DNA from 4 places in the Bacillus hominis genome. Region 2 is predicted to be linked to each of the others. Evidence: riboswitches for the same ligand, from Rfam matches in the RefSeq annotation. Region 2 holds a riboswitch; each other region holds the start of a gene.

Region 1 (6,262 bases), 1.1 Mb from region 2:
TATCGTGTGGTGTTGGAGCAGCTTGAGCAGATGTAGCAGCTTGTTTGCGTGCTTCTTCTGCCTTACGTGCCTCTTCAGCTTTACGTGCTTCCTCCGCACGTTTTTCTTCTTCAATTGCTTTTTGAACAGCTTGACGCTGATTTTCTAAAATACCTTTTGACTCTTCTAATCCTTCAATCTCTGAATCTACTTTTGCTACTTTCGTATGTAGATCGTTAATGAAAGTTTGTTGCTGCTGCTGGTTATTTTGTAATTCTTGCTGTTTTTGTACTAATTTTTGCTCAGATTCTTTCAGTTGTTGCTCTTTTTTCTCAACAGCTTCTTTTTCTGTCGTTATAGCATTTTGATCAGTTGTTTGTTTTTTCACAATATCTGTATCGTTGTTTATTATTAAACTTACGGAGTACATATTATCAACAAGGTCAGCAATGTTTGTAGAAGTTGTTAATACCTCTGTGATAATATTTGTACGAGGTTTTTCTTGCATAGATTGTAATCGTTGTTTAATAATTTCCTGACGCGTATCTATGTTTGTTTGTAATTGCTCTATATGTTTCTTTTTGTCAGCAATTACTTGTTGTGTTTTGCTAATTTCTTTTTTTGTATCATTTAATTCAGCTTCGTTTTTATTAATAGAAGTAGTTAATTCATCGATTTTCTTTTGTAATTCTTGAATTTCTTTTTCTATTTGTTCTTTCTCAGCTGATTTATTTTGTAAGTCATTTTGTTTGCCATCTAATTCTGATTGTATATTAGATAATTTATCTTGATTTGTTTCAGCGTATACAGGTGAAAGTAATGGAGAAACAAAAATCGTTCCTGCTGCTAAAACGCTAAACGCTGCAAATTTCTTTTTCATGGTTGTCTGGCTCCTTTCCCTATGAATGTTATATATCATAAGAAGAAGGGTGTCTATCATTGTAATCATAATGTAAAGAAAATTTTATGAAATTGCTAAGTTTTGTCGGAATTTAGTGTTTTTTCGTATTGTTCGTCATAAAGTTAAAATTCTTGAATGTATAAAAAGGTGTGGATTTCTATTTTGTTTTTTAAGAAAAATATGGAAAGTGATGGAGTTTTTTGGGGGTGAAACATCACTTTAAAAACCTATAAATCACTAGTGAGGAATCGATCTCATGTGAGGTTTTCTGACATGGGGTTTGTTTTTGTCAAGAAAATTATTTGCGTTCGGGCAAACTTATTTTGTTGTCAGATTTTAATTTTTGATTTATGATTTTTAACAGGGACAAAATGTAGTGAATTGTCGAATAATATGTAATACTCTTAATTTCTTAGTTTTATAGAGATAGATAGAATGAGAGATAGATAGAGTGACACATCGAAGGGGGTTACAACAAGTATGAAAAGAATAGGACTTGCATGGCAAATATTAATTGGTCTTGCACTAGGTATTGCAGTTGGTGCGATTTTCTTTGATAATCCAGCAGTTGCGAAGTACTTACAACCAATTGGCGATATTTTCATCCGATTAATTAAAATGATCGTTGTGCCGATTGTTGTAGCAAGTATTGTTGTTGGTGTTGCTGGTGTTGGCGATGTTAAAAAACTAGGCCGACTAGGCGGAAAGACAATTCTTTACTTTGAAATTATTACAACAATTGCAATTGTTGTTGGTCTATTAATAGCGAACATTTTCCAACCTGGAAAAGGCGTTGATATGGAAAAATTAACAAAAACGGATATTTCTAAATATGCAGAAACAACAGAGCAAGTACAAAGTCATTCGTTTGCGGATACATTTGTAAATATTGTTCCGACGAACATTATGAAATCATTAGCTGAAGGTGATATGCTTGCTATTATCTTCTTCTCTGTACTATTTGGTTTAGGTGTAGCAGCAATTGGTGAGCGTGGTAAACCAGTCCTACAATTTTTCCAAGGTGTAGCAGACGCCATGTTTTACGTTACGAACCAAGTTATGAAATTTGCACCATTTGGTGTATTCGCATTAATTGGTGTTACAGTTTCTACATTTGGTCTTTCTTCACTAATTCCATTAGGAAAATTACTCATTGTAGTATACGGAGCAATGATCTTCTTCGTTGTAGTTGTACTAGGAATTACAGCGAAAATATTCGGAGTTAACATTTTCCAATTCTTTAAGATTTTAAAAGACGAGCTGATCTTAGCGTACTCTACAGCAAGTTCAGAAACAGTTTTACCAAAAATTATGGAGAAAATGGAGAAATTCGGTTGCCCGAAAGCAATTACATCTTTCGTTATTCCGACAGGTTATTCATTTAACTTAGATGGATCAACTTTATATCAAGCAATTGCAGCAATTTTCTTAGCGCAAATGTACGGTATTGATTTATCCCTTACGGAACAAATTACATTATTACTTGTATTAATGGTTACATCAAAAGGTATCGCGGGTGTACCGGGCGTATCATTCGTTGTATTATTAGCGACACTTGGTACAGTAGGTATTCCAGCTGAAGGTTTAGCATTCATTGCTGGTATTGACCGTATTCTAGATATGGCTCGTACAGCAGTTAACGTTGTAGGTAACTCTTTAGCAGCTGTAGTTATGTCTAAGTGGGAAGGTCAATATGACGCTGAAAAAGGACAAGCTTATTTAAAAGAGATATCTGAAAAAGGTCAAGCAGCTTAATTATAATATGAACAAGCTCTCACATAATATGTGGGGGCTTTTCTATATATAGAAGAGGAGCGGGCGAAATGAAACGTAAATATGGTGACGGTTCTTCGTGGAAGAGACTAATAGAGAAGAATTATATAGTCAAGCAAGTTGAAGCAGGTATGTTAGGGGTATTGGATATAAAAAAAGTGAGAGAGCCTAGTTATAAAGAATACAATGGTAAAGAGCTTTGTATTGCAGATGATGGGTATACATGGATGCAATATTTTATAACCAGGAAGAACTTTGCGATAACAGCTATGCTAGATGATAGAAAAAAATTAGTGCAATATTATATTGACGTAACGAAAAAATATGAAATAGACGAACGAGGTTTACCTTATTTTGATGATTTATATTTAGATGTAGTATTGTTACCAAACGGTGAAATATATGTATTGGATGAAGATGAGTTAGAGGATGCATATAAAATGGGGGATGTTACAAAGGAAGAATATGAGTTAGCTTGGCATACAACAAAATGGATAATAGCGGCAATAAAAAAGAGAGAATTTTATTGGATTTCAATTTTAGAGAAAGAAATTGAAAAGTTGAAATGATTGCTGTATTCGTGTTTTTGTATAATTACCAAAAAAATCTATACAAAAAATAATTGACTTTTTTTTTGTAAGCAAGTAAAGTTAGAGAAGAAATTATTATTAAAAAATAAATACGAAACCTTCTTATAAAGAGAGGCGGAGGGACTGGCCCTACGATGCCTCGGCAGCGGACTCGATTTCAGAGTGCTGTGCCAAATCCAGCAAGCATGTTGCTTGAAAGATGAGAAGAGTGTTTCTTATAGATGTATAAGACCTCTTCTCGTTGGAAGAGGTCTTTTGTTATTCATTAGAAAAAGGTTGAAACTAGGGAGAGATGGTACTTTGAAAGAAACGAGAGGAAATGGTTTAGCTTTATTACCGCTTGGGATATTTTTGGCACTATTTATTGGTTCTGGAATTATTACAGGTGATTTCTATAAATTGCCGATACTTGTAGCGATTTCAATTGCTGTAGGAATCGCTTTAGCGATGAATCGTAAAGAAAGCTTTAATGTAAAAGTAGAACGATTTGCAAAAGGTGCAGGAAATCCAGATATTATGATTATGGTATTAATTTTTGTGCTTGCAGGTGCATTTTCTGAAACAGCAAAAGGGATGGGCGGAGTCGATTCTACAGTCAACTTAGCGCTATCTATTTTACCGCAAGGATTTATCGTTGCTGGAATTTTTATTATCGGGGCATTTATTTCATTAGCGATGGGAACTTCAATGGGAACAATAGCGGCATTAGCGCCGATTGCTGTAGGTATTAGTGGGCAAACTGATATCTCGATTGCATTAACAATGGCGACGGTTGTCGGCGGAGCGATGTTTGGTGATAATTTATCATTTATTTCTGACACAACAATTGCAGCAGTTCGTTCACAAGGAACAGAAATGAAAGATAAGTTTAAAACGAACTTTTTAATTGTATTGCCAGCTGCAATCATTACAATTGTACTATTAGTAATGATTACTTTAGGAAGTGATACAGAAATTAAAGCTCAAACATTTGATTGGGTGAAGATATTACCATATGCAGGTGTACTTGTTACAGCATTACTTGGTTGGAATGTACTTATCGTATTGACAGGTGGAACTGTACTATCTGGTGTTATCGGTCTTATAGATGGAAGTTATACGTTAGAGAGTTTCTTTAAAAGTGTAACGACTGGAATGGGCAGTATGATGGAATTAGTATTACTTGCAATTTTAATAGGTGGTATGGTTGAGCTTATTCAGTATAATGGTGGTATTCAATATTTAATGAATCTTTTAACACGTAATATTCGTTCGAAAAAAGGAGCAGAGTTCGGCATTGCTGGTTTAGTGAGTATGACGAATATGTGTACAGCAAATAATACAATCTCTATCATTTTTACAGGTCCGCTTGCGAAAAATATTGCGGATCAGTATGAAATTGATCCCCGTAAATCAGCGAGTGTACTGGATCTTTTCTCTTGCTGTATACAAGGGTTAATCCCATATGGTGCTCAAATGTTAACAGCGGCAGGATTTGCAGCTTTATCTCCGATTGAATTGTTGCCATATGCATTCTATCCAATTTTAGTTGGAGTATGTGGAATCATTTCTATATTAATTGGTTTCCCGAGGTTTTCTAAAGCGGCGGAAAAGAAAGAGTATCATAAAACAGCATAATTAAATATGAATTTTATTAGTAGCAACTGAAGCCGTTCAGAGAATATTCTCTGAACGGCTTTTTATGTGCGATAAAAGAGTGCGTTATCCTATCTTTCCTTATATTTTTACAAAAGGCTGAATGCAACTCGGTCTTAAGTCTGAGTCGAAAACAGTTCTTAAGCTCGTTATGGAAAAATGAAAAAATAGTTAAGATAAGAGTATCAAATCGAAGGGAGGCAAGCACAAGATGAAACAATTTCTAGCGTTTATCGCAGCCGGTATTTTGGCTTTAATTGCTCTTGGTAGTCTTGCTGGTATTGTAGGATTCGCCATTGGAGCAGGAGTTGTGTACTGGAGCTATAAATCATTTGTGCGAGCTAAATCATTCTTTGGAAAGTTAGCTTGGGGTATTGTTGGTTTAATCGGTTTGTCCATTGCACTTTCTCATTCCCCAGCATTAATCGGTATCGCAGCATTAGTAGTTTTATACTACGGATACCGTGAGTGGAAAAAAGAAAAAAATGTAGTTGTTGATTCTGCTCCAGAAAGTTCTAAACCATATAGCAACTTTGAAGATGAGTGGAACAAGTTAATGAAAAACTAATATAAAATAAATCAAATCAAATTATAAAGTAGAAGAGAGGAAGATTATAATGAAACAATCTTTATTCGGACGTGTACGCGATGCAATTTTAGCTGATTTTCATAATGTGTTAGATGAGAAAGAAAGAAAAAATCCAATTGCTATGTTAAACCAATATTTACGTGATAGTGAGCGTGAAATAACAAAAATTGAGAAGTTAATTCAGCGTCATAAAACATTAAAATCTAACTTTGCTCGTGAGCTTGAGCAAGCACGTTATTTCGTTAATAAAAGATCAAAGCAAGCTATCATCGCACAAGAAGCAGGCGAATTACAATTGCATGAACGTGCATTAGAAGAAGTAGCGTATTATGAAGGGCAAGTAACTCGCTTAGAAGAAATGTATGCTGGTGTTGTAGAGCAAATTGATGAGTTAGAGCGTCGTCTTTCAGAAATGAAAAATAAATTAAAAGAAATGAACGCAAAGCGTATGGAATTAATGGCACGTGAAAATATGGCGCATGCAAACCGCCGTATGAATACTGCTATTCATAAAATGGATGAAAATAATCCGTTCTTACGATTCGAAGAAATTGAAGATCACATTCGTGATTTAGAGCTTCGTATAAATGAAGAGCATGAGCGTGATACATTTGATATGAAAATTGCAAAACTAGAGCGTGAAATGAAAGAGAAAAATGAAGTATCGTTAACGAAAGAAGTAACAAAATAATTGTAGTATATAATAAAACAGGCTTATGATATAGTGATAGAAGAAAAGGTGTTGGAAAGCAATGCCTTTTCTTCTATGTATATGTGACAAAGAGGGAGGGGAGC
Region 2 (6,262 bases):
TTAGAAACTTGTTTTAATTTTAATGAAAATGAAACTTCTTCTAAAACAGTGGGCTGTGTAATCATTTGATTTGGGTTTTGCATAACGTAAGAAATAACTTCCCCGCGTTTACGAATAGACCAAGAATTTATATTTTCTCCATCGAATGTTATTCTCCCATTCTTTGTTTTATTTATTCCTATAAGAGTATGAGCTAATGTCGATTTCCCTGCTCCATTATGACCCAATAAGGCTATTATCTCTCCCTCTCCTATTGAAAGGTTGATATCTTCTAAGACTGTATGTTTGTTATTGTACGTAAATGATAAATTTTCTATCTTGCATAAGGCTTTTTTAATATACGTGTTTTTAGATGACACTTGCTTCCGCATCCAGTTCTTTAATAAGTTATGAACGCCTGCATTACGTAGATTTTCAATCGGAAATACCCCAACATTATTACTGTCAAAATTTAATTTCTTTAGAGCTTCTATATAAATAGGTTCTCTTAGTCCGATATTTGGTAATATATTAGAATTTAGAATACTATCCGGTGAACCCATCGCAACAATTTCTCCTTCATCGATTAAAATAATTTTATCTAAATCAAGGTTTAAAATTTCTTCTATTCGATGTTCAATAATTACAATTGTTTTATTATATTTCTCATGAATATCTTTAATGAGTTCTATAGTATTCAAACTACTTGCTGGATCTAAGTTAGCTAACGGTTCATCAAATAATAATATATCTGCATTTGTCGTTAGCAGACCTGCAAGAGAGACTGTTTGTTTTTGACCTCCTGATAATTCATGTGGACTTTGTGCATGAAACTCCTGCATGCTTACCTTTTTTAAAGAATCCGTAACAATCTTTTTCATTTCTATTTGATTTACACAATCGTTTTCTAATGAAAATGCTACATCCTCTTCGACAGTAAGACCAATAAATTGTGAATCTTGATCTTGTAATATTGTCCCTACGTGTTTACTCTGTTCAAAAACACTACCTTCTCTCGGATCCTTTCCAGCTATTAAAATGTTACCGGTACTTATTCCTTCGTAAGAAAATGGGATTAACCCATTTATACAATGAGCTAATGTTGACTTCCCTGAACCACTTCGTCCAGCGATAAGTACCTTTTCCCCAGGATATATTTGAAATGTAATATCTTTTAAAGTAGGCTGCGCGGCATGCCTATATTGAAAGGTAAATTGTTCAAAAGAAATAATTGGTTGCATGTATTCATCCCTACTTTTCAATTTTTAAATGTGTATGTTTCTTATTTGATTTCGCTAGACCAATCGTGATTGGTAAGCCAAGAACTAAAAATACGATAACGTCTGCAATTGTTGCGCCTAGTACTTGTATAACTATTTTGTCAAACGGTTCTCCCATCACAATAATATCGAATGCTCCAGCAAATATAATAGCTATGACAATACCAATTAATCCTGCAATTGCAAAATAAGAAATATCACGGTTATTATACGTTCCATGTTTTACACTAAAACCAACTCTTTTTTGAATGAGTCCCATTGCAAAACCAATAATACCTGAACTAATAACCCATCCCCACCAAATACCCCAACCAGCAATCGTATCTGTAACGGTATGACCGATTAGTCCTATTAAAAGTCCTGCTACCGGGCCAAATAACGCTCCAAAAACTGTTAAAATAGCCAGTGCTGGTTTAATAAAGGTATTCGGTGCGATAGAAAATCCCCAAAGCCCTAATACTCCGTATAAAGCTGCTCCAATTCCAATTGCTACTACTAGCTTTGTCGTTAATTTGTTCATTACAATTCCCCTCTCGTATTATTCAACTTTTAATACTCTATATTTATTTTGAAAGTGAATTATGCATCGACAATTCCTTTCTATACAACAAAAAATGACCTCTTAAATAAGAGGTCATTTTCTTTCACGTACAAGAATCCCCTTATCTTTCAAAAGACACATAGTGTCCTCAGCGGAATTAGCACCTTCCTATGTAATTACATAGGGGTTGCTGAGGCTTCATAGGGCCGTTCCCTCTACCTCTCTGGATAAGTATGTATTTGTAATCTGTATTATGGCACTAACAATAAATAATTTCAATACTTTTCTTACTATTTTTATTTTTCGATAAATAGTTAATCTAAATCATTGTATTCTTATCGGAATTATGGAATAATGAATTCAAAATTGTTACGGGAGGAATGCATGATGAAAGTAATTGGCTTAATTGGTGGACTAAGTTGGGAATCAACATCGTTATACTATAAACATATTAATACACTTACTCTCACTCAATATAATCAAAATGCAAAACTTGTTTTATATAGTATGGACTTTGGCGAGATAACCAGATTATTACAAGACCATCAATATGAACAAGTAAAAAATGAATTAGTCACAGTAGCCAAAAAGGTAGAAAACTCTGGAGCTGAATGTTTACTTATGTGTTCCAATACTATACATCTATTTGCTGAAGAAGTAGAAAAGGCAATATCAATACCACTCCTCCATATTGGAGATGTAAGTGCTGAAACAATGATAGAATATAATATTAAGCGTATCGGACTTTTGGGAACAAAACAAACAATGGAACAAGACTTCTATAAATCAAGACTAGCAAATTACAACATTGAGTCAATTGTCCCAAATGAAGAAGATAGAACTTTCATCCATCATGTCATTTTACAAGAACTCAGTAGAGGGATTATTTCAGAAATATCAAAAGAAAAGCTATTACAAATCACAAATACATTAATTAAAAACGGTGCTGAAGGAATACTACTTGGCTGTACAGAAATTCCCTTGCTCATTTCACAAAGTGATCTATCGGTTCCTGTTTTTGATACTGCTTATACACATGCGAATACAGCTGTACGATTTGCGAATAACAATTTAAAAGTGAAACTTTAATCAGCAGCGGTTTTGTCCATACCCCACTGATTATTAATTGAACCAATTGGACTTTACGAGCAATTGATCTCCCACTTAACTTCCTCGCATTCACTAAATTTTGAGGTGGGAATTTTACTGCTCCAAATAGCAGGATAAATAATTATCAAGCATCAACATAAAAAAAGGCATCTACAAAAGTAGATGCCTAGCTGTGATAAGGAGTGTTCAGTGAGGTAAGGTACAAGCTTTTTTGCTTGTCCTATGCTATCAATATATGCATTTATATATAAAAGGTGAATACTTAATAGAATACTCTTGAACTAAATTACTTTATTCTTTTCATTTGGTCAAATGGCTAATAAACTATTTCTACTTTACCTATCACAATTGATTCATCCATAAGTTTGGGGGTGTATTTAAAAACGTCTCTAGTCCATTTAAATACTAGAGACGTTTCATGCTTTCTAATCCTCTTTTGAATTATCTACTTTTGTAGCCTCACCATTTAATCGCTTATTTTTCAATTCGAAATAAGCATCTAAAACATCTTTTCCAATATCAGAGTTAATACCCGACTTGTCATTTATAACCCATGGCACAACAACTGAAAATGCTACTTCTGGATCATCATATGGCGCATATCCTGCTAATGTTAAATTATAACATTTTATTCGTTCACCTTTATCATTTCTACCTATGTCGCTTTCTCCACCATATACTGTCTGTGCTGTCCCTGTTTTACCAGCTGGTTTATATGGTGCTTTTTGGAACGCCCTTACTCCTGTTCCATCTCCTTCTTGGAATACTCTTCTAAATCCTTCTTTTACTTGATTTATATAATCTTCTTTCATATCCACTCTATTTAAAACAACTGGTTCTATTGAATGCACGACTTTACCGATTTCATCTTTTTGCACAGTTTGTTCTCTAATCTCTTGAATAATTTGTGGTTTCATACGATACCCACCATTTGCAATAGTAGAAATGTACTGTGCAAGCTGAAGTGGTGTATACGTATCGTACTGGCCAATAGAAAAATCTAATAAGAAACCTGGTTGATTATCTTTTCTCCCGATTTGTCCAGCTGTTTCATTCGGTAAATCAATACCCGTTGGAACACCTAAACCAAATTGCCTGAAATAATATCTCATTTTATCAAAGTATTCTTGTTTAATATCTAGTGAACTATTTCTAACATAATCCACACCTGCAATTTTTAATGCTGTATTAAACATATAAACGTTAGAAGAAACTTGTAAAGCTCTTAGATCATCAATATTCCCGAAATCTTTCCAAGATTTTTTCTCCTTAGTTCCTTTAAACTTCATAGGCGCATCATAAAAGTAAGTACCTGGTGTTATAGCTTTCGTTTCGAAACCAGTTAATACTGTTGCACCTTTAACAGTTGATCCAAGCTCATATGAACTTGTCATCGTACCTAAAGCGTAATCTTCAACTTCTGTTTGCCCATCTTTTTCTACTAACTTTTTCCCTGCCATTGATAATACTTGACCGTTTTTCGGATTTATCATTACAACGAAAGCACGGTCCAACATCGATTCTGAACCTTTATAGGCCTTTAATATTTTTTCTATGCTCTCTTCTACTTTTTTCTGTAATTCCATATCTATCGTTAAAGTTAAATTCTTGCCGCTTTTCCCTTCAGAAACTGTTTCCGTTCTAATTGTATTACCTTGTTTATCGGCAATACTTCTTACCTCTTTTTTCGTACCATGAAGCACATCTTCGTATTGTTGTTCGATGTAACTTTTCCCGACCCGATCATTCCGGCTATAATCACGCACTAAATAATAATCTAATCGTTCATGTGGTAGTCCTTCATCAGCATTCGAAACATTTCCAAGGACTGAACGGAATAAGCCATCATTTACATAGAGCCTTTCCCAATCAACTGATGCGTCTACACCTGGGAGATTTGCTAAGTTTTCACTAATCACAGTATATTCCTTTTCACTAACATCTTTTTTTATAATTTGAGGTGCCATTTGATACCCTGAAGTCATTTTACTTTTAATAGCTAGCACTTCTATATCATTAGCTGTTAATTCTTGAAGATTTTTATCTGTAACACGCTTTCTTTTTAACTCTTCTATTTTTTTGTCTAGCTCTTTTCCGGTAATATCCTTTTCTCTAAACTTATCTATTTCTTTTTTAGATACTAAGTTTTGAGTAAGTTTTGGATTTAATTGCATCCAAAAATCTTTTTTATCAGTCTCAGTTAACTTATCAATATCTTCTTGCGGCATTTCAATTATTACTGCAAGTTGTCTTGCAGTTTTTAACACTTCTTCCGCTTTTACACCTTTCATCTTTGTATATGTAATCGTACGTAAAGACTTATTGTCAACAACTGGATTGCCTTCACGGTCATAAATTTTCCCGCGTGGTACTGTAAGATTAACTGTTGCATTTTCCCTCTTCTCTACTTCATTTTTATATGTTTCTCCATCGAAAATTTGCACTTTACCTAACTGGATTATAATTCCAGAAAATAATAAAAATACACAAAAGAATAAAATATTTAACCGTATTGGTATTGGCCAACCGTTCTTCTTTTTTTGCTTTTTCACCTTGTTATAATCTCCTCCCTACATCACTTTCGTTTCATTACTTACTATATGTAGTCTCCATATAGTAAGTAATATTATTTTTTAAACATTACGTTGTATGAATATTAATATAATGTTTAAAACTTAATAGAAATTTAAGCAATGGTAAAGAAAAGGTAAAGTTTACTAAATAAAATTTAAAAATACGCAATAACAAAGGGCTTAGTTTTCACTAGGCCCTTTGTTATTGCGTATTTAATTATTTACGAGTTATATAGAGCGTATTGTTAAGGATCTATCTTCACTCTTTGATATGGACGGTTCATTTTGAAATTTTGGTAAGTAAATTGTTACAGTTGTCCCGACACCAACATCACTCATAATACTAATAGTCCCATGGTGACTTTCAATGATTTTATAACTTAGCATCAATCCGATTCCTGTTCCTTTTTCTTTCGTACTATAAAAAGGTTCACCCAATCTCTTAATTCTTTCTTCTGGTATCCCTATTCCTTCGTCTACTACATCTATTATGATACCACCTTCATTCATTTCTTTAATATGAATTGAAATCTTCCCACCATCTGGCATCGCTTCAATTGAATTTTGCAAAATATTAATAAATACTTGTTTTAATTGATTTTCAGAGCATTCAATAATCATCTCTTTGGAATCAGTAAATAACTCAACTTGAATGTTTATCATAATTGCTTTTGTGTTAATTAACGACACAACATTTTTGAATATTTGACAAATATTTTTCTTCTCAGTAGGGATTTCATCTGTTTTAGCAATCGACAAAAATTCCTGAAGGATTGCTT
Region 3 (6,262 bases), 2.1 Mb from region 2:
ATGAAAAAGAGCCGGCATACACCAGCCCTTCTTCAAACGATTATTCTTTTACAGGAACAACTGCCCCTTTATATTCTTTAGTAATAAAGTCTTCAATTTCTTTAGAATGCAACACTTCTACAAGAGCTTTAATCTCTTTTTTATCTTTATCACCTTTACGAACAGCTACTACGTTTGCGTACGGAGAATCACTACCTTCAATTGCAATTGCATCTTTTTCTGGGTTTAATTTCGCATCAATTGCATAGTTAGAGTTAATTAGAACAGCGTCGCCTTCTTTATTGTTATACACTTGTGGCAATAAACCAGGTTCGATATCCGTTTTGAACTTTAGATTTTTCGGATTATCCGCAATATCTTTCGGAGTCGCTTTAACTGGATCTACTCCATCTTTAATTTTTAAAATACCTTCTTTTTGTAAAATTGCTAAACCACGTCCATGGTCAGCAACAGAATTACTCATAATAATTGTAGCCCCGTCTGGAAGCTCTTTTAAGCTCTTATATTTTTGAGAATACACACCAATTGGTTCTAAATGAATTTTTCCTGCTACTTCAAAATCATATTTTTTATCTTTAATTTCTTTTTCTAAATACGGAATGTGCTGGAAGTAGTTTGCATCTAATTCCTTATCCGCTAACGCTTTATTTGGCAACACGTAATCTTGGAATTTTTTCACTTCTAATTCAATTCCTTTTTTCTCAAGTAACGGTTTTGCCTTTTCTAAAATTTCAGCGTGCGGTACGTTAGAAGCACCAACAACAAGTTTATTTTCCTCTTTATCTTTCGCGCCACAAGCAGCTAACCCAAAAATTGAAGTTGAAATAAGTGCTGTAAGTAATAATTTTTTCATTTGAAATACCCTCCCGTTTTTCATTATCTTTTATCTATTCGAGTCGTTAAACTATCACCAATCCACTGAATTAAAAATACAACTAGTAATACACAAATTGTCGCAACGATTGTTACATCATTATTTCCTCGCTGGAATCCTTCTAAATAAGCAAGTGTTCCAAGACCGCCAGCACCAACAACTCCTGCCATTGCTGTATAGCCTACTAAAGCAATTGTCGTGACCGTAATACCAGATACTAACGCTGGTAACGATTCTGGAATTAACACTTTCAAAATAATTGTGCTTGTTTTTGCTCCCATTGCTTTTGAAGCTTCAATTACACCTTTATCAATTTCACGAAGTGCGATTTCAACCATTCTTGCATAAAATGGTGCCGCTCCGATAATTAAAGCTGGCAATGCCGCACTCGCTCCAAGAATTGTTCCAAGAATAATCTTTGTGAATGGAATTAATAAAATAATTAAAATGATGAACGGTATAGAACGGAAAATGTTTACGAACGCTCCAATCACCGTATTAATTGCTTTGTTTTCCCATAAATTATCTTTCGCTGTCATAAAGAGTAATAGTCCTAAAATAAGTCCTAAAACAAATGTGGCAAGCGCTGCGATTGCCGTCATATATAACGTTTCACCAGTCGCTTCTAGCATTTGATTCCAATCAACATTTGCGATTAACTTATCCATGTGCAATCACCTCCAGCTCTACTTGATCTTGATGAATTCCTTCTATTGCTTGCTGGATCGCTGTTTCTTCGCCATTTAAATGAACGACTAAACTACCGTAAGAACCGTTATTTGTTTGTGCGATATTTCCTTGCAAAATGCTAACTTCTATATCACCGCGCTGCATTAACCTTTGAAGTACTGGTCTTTCTACAGCCTCACCGACAAACTGCAAGCGAATTACTTTTCCATCTGGATATTTTTCAATTAAACTTTCAATTGTTTCATTTGTATCTTCAGAATCCGTTAATTGCTGTACGAAGCGTTTTGTAATGTCCTGCTGCGGGTTACGGAATACGTCAAGTACTGGACCTGTTTCTACGATTTTCCCTTTCTCCATTACCGCAACACGATTACAAATCTTTCGAATTACGTGCATCTCATGTGTAATCAATACAATTGTTAAACCGAGACGCTTATTAATATCGAGTAGTAAATCTAAAATTTGATCCGTCGTTTCTGGATCAAGAGCTGACGTTGCTTCATCACATAAAAGTACTTGTGGATTATTTGCTAACGCTCTTGCAATCCCAACGCGCTGCTTTTGTCCACCACTTAACTGAGATGGATATGCGTCTCCTCTTCCTTCTAATCCAACGAGATGAATTAACTCATCAACACGTTTTCTTCTCTTCGCCTTATCCACACCCGCAATTTCAAGTGGGAATTCGATATTTTCGCGTACAGTTCGTGACCAAAGTAAGTTGAAGTGCTGAAAAATCATTCCGATTTCTTGTCTTGCCTTACGAAGTTCACTTCCTGTAATTGCTGAAATTACACGATTTGCGATTGTAATTTGACCAGACGTTGGTTTCTCTAACTGATTAAACAATCTAATTAAAGAACTTTTCCCAGCGCCACTATATCCGATAACACCAAATATTTCGCCTTTCTCTATTTGTAAGTTGGCGTTATCTACAGCAGTGACATCACCGCTTTTTGCCTTATATATTTTCTTTACATTTTCTAATAAAATCATGATGTTCACCCCTTTTTTGTTTGGATAGACTCCGCAATTTTTTTATTTTTGATGCGTGTAGTCCATCCGTATAGCTCCTCTTATTATTTGAATGTCCTCCACATTCAAACAACAAAAAAACCTTTCCGCTTTTAGAGAAGCAGAAAGGTTTATATGCGTATATAACAACATTATCCCTCTCTCTCATCTCTCAAAGCATTTGCTTTGCAGGAATTGGCACCATTTCAACATAAGTTGACGGTTGCCGGGCTTCACAGGGCACAGTCCCTCCACCTCTCTTGATAAGAGAAATCAGATTAAATTTTCGTCTGATTTAAAATTTATTAAATTGTCTATATTTTATGAATTGAATTGTATCAATATCCACACACCATGTCAACAGAAATTTTCGCAAAAAAAGAAACTTCAGACTTTTAAGCGCCCACTGACATCGGCTTACATATATGAAACATTGATTCAATTAACAACATCGTTCGATACGTTCCCGAATATTGCACACGCCCATCGCTCATTAACGTCTGCAACCTTACATTTCCATTCACCAAACGTTCTACATCCTCTTCCCATAAACAAACGATTTGTTCTGTTCCTCTTTCCTCTTTCAAAAGTTCAATATAATCCCTTGAAATTTGTAATGAACAGCATTCATCTCCAAAACGAAAATTAACAGTTCTTTCTCCTTGCCTTAAAAGCGGTTCTAAATGATATTGACCATTAGCGTAATTTACAAATGATTGTAGCAAAGAATATAATTCCACCCTAAATCACATCCTTCATATCACTTTCTATTACATACCATTCCCTCTTACTAAAGAGCAATCCTGTTACTTTCGCTCGACAAATACTGTACCCATCCCGCATGTCGACATATTTCTTGGGAAATATGTCGAGGCGGCAAAAACTTTGCCGCCTACTTTAATTCCGTATATAAATATTCAACCGAATGAAATGCATATATTTTCTTCATCAGTGTCCCATTTTCAAAAATAAGTAAACACGGTACGCTTTCTATTCCATACTCTTTCGCTAAATGCGGGGCATAATTTAAATCTAACATTCCAATTTCCAAATCTTCAATCGTCATCTCGACGACCGTTAACATCTTCTTTGCTAATTGGCATGTTCCACACATTGGTGTATATACATATAGCACTGTTTTTTCTTCATTTTCTATTAGGGCTGCAGCTTCGGCACCTGTCCAATCAATCACTTCTATCATTCCTTACCGTAAATATTCTGTATAAACGTCAATGTCAGCTCCCCATAATACATTTGCTAAATGTGAAGAAGGCGCAGTCGCCACCTCGCGATACGAGCGATCAATATAAATATGCTCTGCTTGCGGAAATTCTTTTCGAAATTGTTTCCTTAACTTTTCCCCTGCATCATCAGCATCCACTAGCACATATACATCCTTATCAAAAAACTGATCAATGAGCTCATCCATTTTCGACAAACCAATTGTACCATTTGTACAAACAATTTCCACTGGTTCACGAATAATAGATTCAATCTTTCTTCTGTCCGATTTACCTTCTACAATAATGACTTTTTCCACATAAATCATATGTCATCACCCGATCACCATATACTATACAACCTTTAACTTAGTATATAGTATATTCGTTATTTTCATGTTGTTTCCTGTTTATTTTTGCAAAAGAAAAGCGGAACCGACTGTTTAGCCCTGTTGGCTAAGGTTCTTTCGCACAGAAGACGCTTTTTGTCTTCTCGTGCGGAAGGTTCTTAGACATGAAGAGCTAGGAGGTGGAGCTGGACAATGAAAAGCGGAACCGGCTCAATCAGCATGCAACCTCGGCGAAAAAAGTTTTTCAAAAACCTTCTCCTATATGATAATTAATATATATGTGCTTTCAAATTCATTATGTAACACAACATAAAAAAGGACAGCACAAAGGCTGTCCTTCAGTCGACTATAATTAGTCTTGGTTTGTCATTTCTGCATATTTTTCTGCAGTTAATAACTTCTCAACTTGGCTTGCATCAGAAAGTTCAACTTTAACCATCCATGCACCCTCGTATGGAGATTCGTTAACAAGTTCTGGTTGGTCACTTAATTCTTCGTTTACTGCTACAACTTTACCACTTACAGGTGCGTATAATTCAGAAACTGTTTTAACAGATTCTACGCTTCCGAATGGCTCGTCAGCTTGGATTGTTGCACCTACTTCAGGAAGTTCAACGAATACGATATCGCCTAGCTCACCTTGTGCAAAGTGAGTAATACCGATAACAACTTCATTACCTTCTGTTTTTACCCATTCGTGTTCTTCAGAGTAACGTAAATTATTTGGAATGCTCATGACTGTACCTCCAGTGAATGTATTAATTATGTAAAAATACCTTATTGGTACTTTTTCCACACACTTTCAAACTGCTCTTCGTTAAAACCAAGTGTTACAATCGTTCCATCTGTTACGATTGGACGTTTAATCAACATGCCATCAGATGCTAAAAGTTCGTACATTTCGTCTTCGCTTGCATCCTTTAACTTATCTTTTAGGCCAAGTTCGCGGTAACGCATTCCACTTGTATTAAAGAATTTTTTTAATGGCAATTCACTTTTCACGTGTAAATTACGTACATCTTCTTTTGACGGTGGATTTTCAACAATATGAATCATCTCATATGCTACATCGTTTGCCTCAAACCATTTCTTTGCTTTTTGACATGTGCCACACTTTGGATATGAATAAAATGTTACTGTCATAAATTCACCTACTTTTTTACTAACCTTTACCTTTATCATATAGAAAACGTTTTATTATTTCAAACGATTATTCGCTAAACTTTAACTTATTTCGTGATAATTTTTAATAATCCTGCGAATTTTTCTTATTTTTCCGCCATTTTCAAGGGAAAATAAATATATAATTTTTTTTAGAATCTTTTCCAACTGCATCAAACATATATCTTAAAACAAACGTTTGATTAATTTTCTATTTTTCTATGTGAACCTTTGAGCTGCATCAATTCTTTTCTACCGAACATACTTCTTAAACAAACGTTTGATTAATTTCCTAGTTTTCTATGGTAGTCCTTGAGCTGCATCGATTCTTTCCTACCGAACATACACCTTAAACAAACGTTTATTTAATTCCCTATTTGTCTCCGTTTCTCTACGAAAACATCGATTTTCCCTACCGAACATATGCCTTAAACAAACGTTTATTTAAAAAAATAAAAAGCCTTCTATATAAAGGCTTCTCATGATCTATTCAAATAATCTGCAATTGTTTGAAATACTACGATATACATATTATGAATACTTTCTTCTGTATTTCCGCCATTTGATAAACCAACTCCCCACTGTTGCCCTTCACCACTCCCAATATTCGCAAAACCTTGCGTATACATAGCATTTATATCTTTTGGTGCGCTTTTATACTCTATTTTTTTTGTGATAAAAATCGAATATGATTTATCTTGTAAACCGATAAAAAATACTGGTTTCTTTAAAGATGAAAATAAATCTTTATACGGCTCTTTTGAAGCTTCTTGAAAGTGCTCTTTCATTATTAGAAAACCATCAACTTTTGCTGATTTCTCCTGCATCTCTTCTAACTTCACTTTTTCAAACTTTATATTTCTAAATGTATCTTTCGGCTTTTCACCAACAACTCCAATGACGAGTGCTCTCCCGTTATATTCTAATGTCTCTCCCTCATTATTCTTTGCACA
Region 4 (6,262 bases), 2.3 Mb from region 2:
CTAAAGATAAGAGCTGTCCCATGTTTTTTCTCCTTTCGATTTCGTTTTACAATCTTCGGATCAATTGCATCTTGCAAACCATCACCAATTGCATTAAATGCGAACATAATGAGTGCAATCATGATTGCTGGGAAGAATAGTTGCCACCACTCTCCGCTCAATAATGTTCCTAGTGCATCGTTCGTCATCGTCCCCCAACTCGCTGCTGGTGATTGTACCCCAAGTCCGATAAAGCTTAAAAATGATTCCGAGAAAATAGCTGCTGGAATTGTAAATGATAAATTTACGATAATAATACCTGTTAAGTTCGGAATGATATGTCCATATATAATCTTCATATGCGATGTACCTAACCGTTCTGCTGCGATAACAAATTCTCTTTGTTTCAAAGATAAGACTTGTGCTCTAATGAGACGCGCCATGCCAATCCATCCCGTTAATGCAAGGGCGATTATAATTGTAAAAAGTCCTGGTTTCATAACGATTAATAGTAAAATAACAATTAACAAATATGGGATACCGTATAGTACTTCAATCCCTCTTATAATCCACTCGTCAATTAACGTTCCAAGGCCATTACGTCCTCTCACATATCCACTAAAGCCACCGATTAGTACACCTAATCCTATATCAAGGGCAGCCGCTACTAATCCAACTGTTAGTGATATTTTCCCTCCAGCCCAAGTACGCGCCCATATGTCTCTCCCTAAATCATCTGTTCCGAACCAATGCTCACTACTAGGTGGGAAGTTTGTTGCTTCTTTTACTTGTTCACTCGCAGTGAATGGCGTTAAACTTTCACCGATAAGAGAGAAAATAATAATTAGTAATAACGTTACTGTCCCTAAAACTGCGATTGGATTTGATACAAATTTACGAAATACTTCTTTCTTTCGGCTAATCGTTTGCTGATCTTTATTTATCGTTAATTCTTTCTTCTCTTCATTCGTTAATAACTCGTCATTAATTTCATAAGCCCCCATTTAAACATCCCCCTCCTTACGTAATAGAACGAATGCGCGGATCAACAATACGATGAATAATATCTGTAATAAAAATACATACAATTAATAGCGCACTATAGAAAATGGTCGTTCCCATAATCACCGGATAATCTCGATTAAAAATACTATCTACAAAATATTTTCCTAGACCAGGAATTGAAAAGATTTTTTCAATAACGAAAGTCCCTGTTAAAAGTCCAGCCATTAATGGGCCAACAAATGTAAGTACCGGAACAATCGCATTTCGAAGAGCATGTCTTATAATGATTTTCTTAATTGGTATACCTTTTGCTCTCGCTAGCTTAATATAATCACTCTGCAACACTTCAATCATATTAGAGCGAACAAATCTTGTAATAACCGCGATTGGCCCTAACGCTAATGCGAAGGAAGGTAATACAGTATGATCAAATGTTCCCCAAGACGCCACTGGTAGTAATTCAAATTTGATGGCGAATACTTGTATAAATAGTGGCGCTAAAATAAAACTAGGAATAGAAATACCAAGAATCGCAAGCAAGCTCACACTATAATCAATCAATTTCCCATGATATAGCGCCGCAAATGTACCTGCTACAATTCCGACTAACAACGAAATAACAAGTGCTTGTAGACCAATAATTGCCGATGGACCAAAGCCAGTTGTTATAATTTCTGATACACCTTGTCCGGTTGATTGAACAGATTCACCAAAATCAAAATGCACTACGCCATCTAAATAAGCAACATATTGATTCCATAACGGTTCATCAAGGTGATACTTCGCTCTCATGTTTTGGATCACTTCTTCAGGAAAGATTTTCGCATCTGATGAAAATGGATCTCCCGGAATAATATGCATAATTAGAAATGTCACTGTCGTAATAACCCATAGTGTGAACACCATAACCGATAATTTTTTAATTACATACACTTCAATAACCCCCTAAACACATGAATTTACTTTGTTTTATGAACGTACTTTTTTCCATTACTCCCTTTTCTCTTTTTAGAATACAAAAAGCCTTGATCTTAAAAAATAAGATCAAGGCTTAATAAACAAAGGCCCATCACTTATCTTTCAAGACTTGCTTGCTGGAATTAGCACGGTGTTCATCTTGCAGAACCCGCTGCTGAGGTGTCATAGGGCCAGTCCCTCTACCTCTCTGGATAAGTAAATTGCTATATTATTATTTGGTTCAAATTGTATATTTCGAATTATAATTCTGAAAAAATGAAAAGTCAATCAAATTGGATATATTTAGAAAAATCAGTTTTTAATAAGGGCGTTTATCTACATCGCAGTTTTTCGCTTATAATTAAAAAGAAATCATATTAAAGGAGTTATACGATGGATCCCTTACTTCTAGCGACTATAGGATTACCATTAACAATCGTCATACTCGTTATCATTGGTTTTTATAAACTCTTCATTAAAAAGAAAAGCATCACCTCTTTTTACACCCCCTTCGATAATATTACCGGACAAACTATTTCCGAATTTCACGAAGAGCAAAAAGTATTAGTATGCGAGGATGAAGATGGCGATGGTAAGAAGAAAAAATAACCTTGCATGCGCAAGGTTATTTTTTCGTTTCTTCCTGAAAACGTTTATAGTATGTCGATGCTGTTGAAAAATTAATTTCTATATCACGAATCAACGATGAATCTTCTTCTTTAGCTAACTTCTGTAATTTTTTCATCGCTTGTTCCGATTCATTTAAGAAACCAACATACATTTCATGTTCTTGTTCTTTCGACTTCGGTACATGAATTTCTTTACGCATATGATCTATATCTTCTAACATACCCGTTGTTACATTTTGCACGTCTTCCTTATATTTAGCATTAGTTATTTCCTTACCGCCCTTTTCTTTTGCCACTTCAAATAACTGTAACGCCTTATTAATTTCTTTATTTATTTTCGTATCATATTTTTCATGTACTGCGCTGTATTCTTTCATTTCTTCTGTTTGCTCAGTGGATTGCTCTACCTTTTCTTTCGGTTCTTTCGTATCTTTATTTCCATTACATCCTGCTAGAAGGATCATACTTCCCATTACAGCAATACCCAAAACCTTCTTCATCTCGAATTCTCCTTTTATCTACAGCTACTACTAATTATAGTTTCTTTTATCTCCACTTGTTATTATACCGAGAACACCCTACTTTTTACACTTAAGACGATATCTTAATATACATATCAACATTTTTGTCACAGTATCGTCACTTTATGCAAATAACTTTTGCATGAGTTATTTCAAAGAAATGAAAAAAAGAGCTGATTCAAAGAAATGTTTGAATCAGCTCTTTTTTATCAAGCTTCTAAATTCTGGTTTTGTTGCAGTTCAAACTGCTTTTCACTTCTTTTTGCCATAAATAAATAACATAACACAGCACCAATTTCACAAAGAGCTATAACACCCCCCATTGGTAATGCTGTATTACTTCCACCAATACCTACTAATGGTGCTACAAGTGCTCCTGAAATAAACTGTAATAAACCGAGTAAAGCTGATGCTGTTCCTGCTGCTTGTTTTTGATTTCTCATCGCTAACGAGAAGCCAGTTGTTGATACAACCCCAACACTTGATACAACAAGGAATAACGAGCATAAAACACCAATTAAGCCTATTCCTAATAAGATTGTAAGCAGTAACGATAAACCACCAACAGCAGCAATAATAATGCCAGAAACGAATAATGTTTTCTCATTCACTTTTCCTGCTAAACGGCCAGTAATTTGACTAGCAATAATAATACCGATACCGTTAATCGCAAAGAACAAACTAAACTGCTGTGGTGATGCCCCGTATATGTTTTGCAACACAAATGGTGAACCCGATATATAAGCAAACATTGCCGCTGTTACTAATCCTTGTGACAACGCATATCCCATAAACAAACGATCTTTCAGAAGTTTTCCGTACGTCGCCAACGTTCCTGATAAACCACCTGTTTCTCTTTCTTCCGGAGGCAATGTTTCCCGTAATACGAACGTAGCTGATATTAACATGAATACACTAATCGCCCCGAGAACGATGAAAACACCGCGCCATGTTGTAAACTGTAACAATTGTCCTCCAATAATCGGTGCCAAAATAGGTGCTGCTCCGTTTACTAACATGAGCAGCGAGAAAAACTTCGTCATTTCAGAACCTGAGTACATATCTCTTACCATTGCACGTGATATAACGATACCAGCAGACCCTGAAGCACCTTGTAAGAAACGTAAAAGTACTAAACTCCAAATAGATGGCGCAAAAGCACAAAGTAAGGAAGAAGCTACATAAATAATAAGAGCAATAATAAGAGGTTTGCGCCTTCCGTAAATATCACTAATTGAACCGACAAATAATTGTCCTACTGAAAGCCCAAGCAAACAAGCTGTAAGCGTAAGCTGGGCAAGAGATGCACCTGTTTGTAGATCATCCGTTAATTTCGGTAACGAAGGCAAATACATATCAATAGATAATGGCCCAATCGCCGTAAGTGTCCCTAATACAAGAATCATCCATAACCTGTTCATCTTTACAGGTTTATATATTTCGTGATTAACTTCATTCACTTTTTCCATTCACCCTTTCCTATATATGCCGAATCGTAACAATTATAGTTACAACATAAACATACGTCAAGTATAGTGCATTTTCCTGTTTTATACTGTAAAAAAAAAGCGATAGAAATTCTATCGCTTTACTTTTTCAAATTGCTATTTGTAAATTTAGATACGGAAGACATCGCCTCTCCTGTATCTAAATATGTGATTTGAATTGGATCTCCCACCTCTGTAAACATAGCATATGGGAATTTTTTTGCAGGTATCATAAATACTTTTTGTTCATTCTCTAACAGTACGTATACAATTGTATTTTCGCCTGATTTTTCTTTGTATACACGTTGTACAATACCTTCTTTTTGCGCTTCTTTTCCATTTGAAGTCGGTCTAAATGAATCTCCACTTCCGCTCAGCGCATTTTTATAATTCTCAAGTGCTTCTTTTTGCGTCGAGCCTGTTGCAAATATTTTTGCATTAGAAGCAGATATAACAGTATGAGCACGTACTAATCCCCCGTCATCGATAACCGGTACAATCCAAGAAGGTTTACCGTATACGTTATAAATAACCGGCATCGTCCCATGCCATTTCTCTCTCTTAAAGGAATTATCCACTACTTCTGTAGCAGCCGAACCATCCATAATGCCCTTTACTTCTTTTCCGTTATAGTAATACAACTTTCCTGTACGTGCGTCGACTAATGAATAACCGAGGGCAGAATCTACTCCTTCTTTCGGAGAGGTAAAGTCTGTAAAGTAATACAGTCTACCATCTTTTCCGAAGATTGGCGTAACGCCTTCCTTCGTCCCCCACTCAGTCGGAATCTTCATATCAGTTTGTGAGAATTTCGTATTCCAAAATCCGTGAATATATTTCCCAAAGTACGTATTTAACGTAGATGCTGTTTCATGATTTAATACACCATCAACGAATTTAGGCGCATTCCCTTTACCATATCGTTTCACATCACCCGTCTCTGCATCAACAACGACAACGCCTTCTACTTCAAACCCTGATCTTCCTGAAATAAACTCACCGTACGTCATTGTATAATACGGTTTCCCTTTATCATCAACTTCAAATTTTGGTTTCCCTTTAAAGATTAAATCTGGCTCTGCCTCTCGAACGACACGTTCTAATTTATTACCGAAAAACATGCTTGGTACATACTTCATTTTATAACCAAGATGTAATTTCGCTTCCGCATCAGGATTCGTACCTGACATCGTTACGTAACCTGGTATTGTTTCCGCTTTACGTGCTTTAAAAAATCCCGAAACTTCAATCGGCGCTACATACAAGGCTTCACCATTTACCATTTGTGGCGTTAATTCCCCTAGCTCAAAATAAGCTACTTTCGGAATATCACCAAATACCTTTTTCATTTTATTTTCCGCTGTTTTAGGCGGAACTGTAAACGGTTGGTCATTTTCAGTAAATGGTTCTGAAATATCTTTCTCTACCTTAACAACAGAATCATATTTCTTTTGCGAGATTACTATATCATGTAAATAACCAAAATAGCCGTAACTTACGAGTAAAACAAGCATTAGAAGTCCCTTTAAAGTACCTTCTAATTTCCCTACCTTCTCTTGTGAAAATAAGACAAGACCAATTAAAATCGCTACTGCAACAGAATAATGAGTAAGAATTGAATCTACCCGATCATCAATTAACCAAAAATATTCATAGATTGCAATACCTATCCAAAATAAAACAG

What was found. Region 2 has a riboswitch for S-adenosylmethionine ahead of QUF93_RS15180 (ECF-type riboflavin transporter substrate-binding protein). Riboswitches for the same ligand answer to the same signal wherever they lie in the genome.
Region 1: linked by a shared signal. The riboswitch ahead of QUF93_RS09395 (Na+/H+ antiporter NhaC family protein) and the one ahead of QUF93_RS15180 (ECF-type riboflavin transporter substrate-binding protein) in region 2 are both predicted to bind S-adenosylmethionine.
Region 3: linked by a shared signal. The riboswitch ahead of QUF93_RS26335 (methionine ABC transporter ATP-binding protein) and the one ahead of QUF93_RS15180 (ECF-type riboflavin transporter substrate-binding protein) in region 2 are both predicted to bind S-adenosylmethionine.
Region 4: linked by a shared signal. The riboswitch ahead of QUF93_RS03445 (ABC transporter permease) and the one ahead of QUF93_RS15180 (ECF-type riboflavin transporter substrate-binding protein) in region 2 are both predicted to bind S-adenosylmethionine.

The regions. Positions count from the first base shown of each region.
Region 1 is NZ_JAUCFS010000005.1:1,369,973-1,376,234, forward strand. Features, by position in the region: gene QUF93_RS09380 (murein hydrolase activator EnvC family protein) at 1-859, opposite strand, end outside; gene gltP (glutamate/aspartate:proton symporter GltP) at 1,361-2,635, shown strand; gene QUF93_RS09390 (ribonuclease FAU-1 family protein) at 2,704-3,222, shown strand; SAM riboswitch class I at 3,343-3,449, shown strand; gene QUF93_RS09395 (Na+/H+ antiporter NhaC family protein) at 3,544-4,860, shown strand; gene QUF93_RS09400 (lmo0954 family membrane protein) at 5,090-5,446, shown strand; gene QUF93_RS09405 (PspA/IM30 family protein) at 5,496-6,158, shown strand.
Region 2 is NZ_JAUCFS010000005.1:2,458,546-2,464,807, forward strand. Features, by position in the region: gene QUF93_RS15175 (ABC transporter ATP-binding protein) at 1-1,220, opposite strand, end outside; gene QUF93_RS15180 (ECF-type riboflavin transporter substrate-binding protein) at 1,231-1,779, opposite strand; SAM riboswitch class I at 1,919-2,034, opposite strand; gene QUF93_RS15185 (aspartate/glutamate racemase family protein) at 2,185-2,889, shown strand; gene QUF93_RS15190 (peptidoglycan D,D-transpeptidase FtsI family protein) at 3,336-5,462, opposite strand; gene QUF93_RS15195 (PAS domain-containing sensor histidine kinase) at 5,712-6,262, opposite strand, start outside.
Region 3 is NZ_JAUCFS010000005.1:4,547,871-4,554,132, forward strand. Features, by position in the region: gene metQ (methionine ABC transporter substrate-binding lipoprotein MetQ) at 41-853, opposite strand; gene QUF93_RS26330 (methionine ABC transporter permease) at 877-1,542, opposite strand; gene QUF93_RS26335 (methionine ABC transporter ATP-binding protein) at 1,535-2,560, opposite strand; SAM riboswitch class I at 2,741-2,848, opposite strand; gene QUF93_RS26340 (hypothetical protein) at 2,974-3,318, opposite strand; gene QUF93_RS26345 (thioredoxin family protein) at 3,471-3,779, opposite strand; gene QUF93_RS26350 (toprim domain-containing protein) at 3,783-4,127, opposite strand; gene gcvH (glycine cleavage system protein GcvH) at 4,501-4,884, opposite strand; gene QUF93_RS26360 (arsenate reductase family protein) at 4,926-5,291, opposite strand; gene QUF93_RS26365 (hypothetical protein) at 5,789-6,262, opposite strand, start outside.
Region 4 is NZ_JAUCFS010000005.1:177,973-184,234, reverse strand. Features, by position in the region: gene QUF93_RS03450 (ABC transporter permease) at 1-983, opposite strand, end outside; gene QUF93_RS03455 (ABC transporter ATP-binding protein) at 1-22, opposite strand, end outside; gene QUF93_RS03445 (ABC transporter permease) at 1,000-1,917, opposite strand; SAM riboswitch class I at 2,055-2,160, opposite strand; gene QUF93_RS03440 (DUF3951 domain-containing protein) at 2,335-2,550, shown strand; gene QUF93_RS03435 (hypothetical protein) at 2,567-3,070, opposite strand; gene QUF93_RS03430 (multidrug effflux MFS transporter) at 3,301-4,560, opposite strand; gene QUF93_RS03425 (DUF3981 domain-containing protein) at 4,680-6,262, opposite strand, start outside.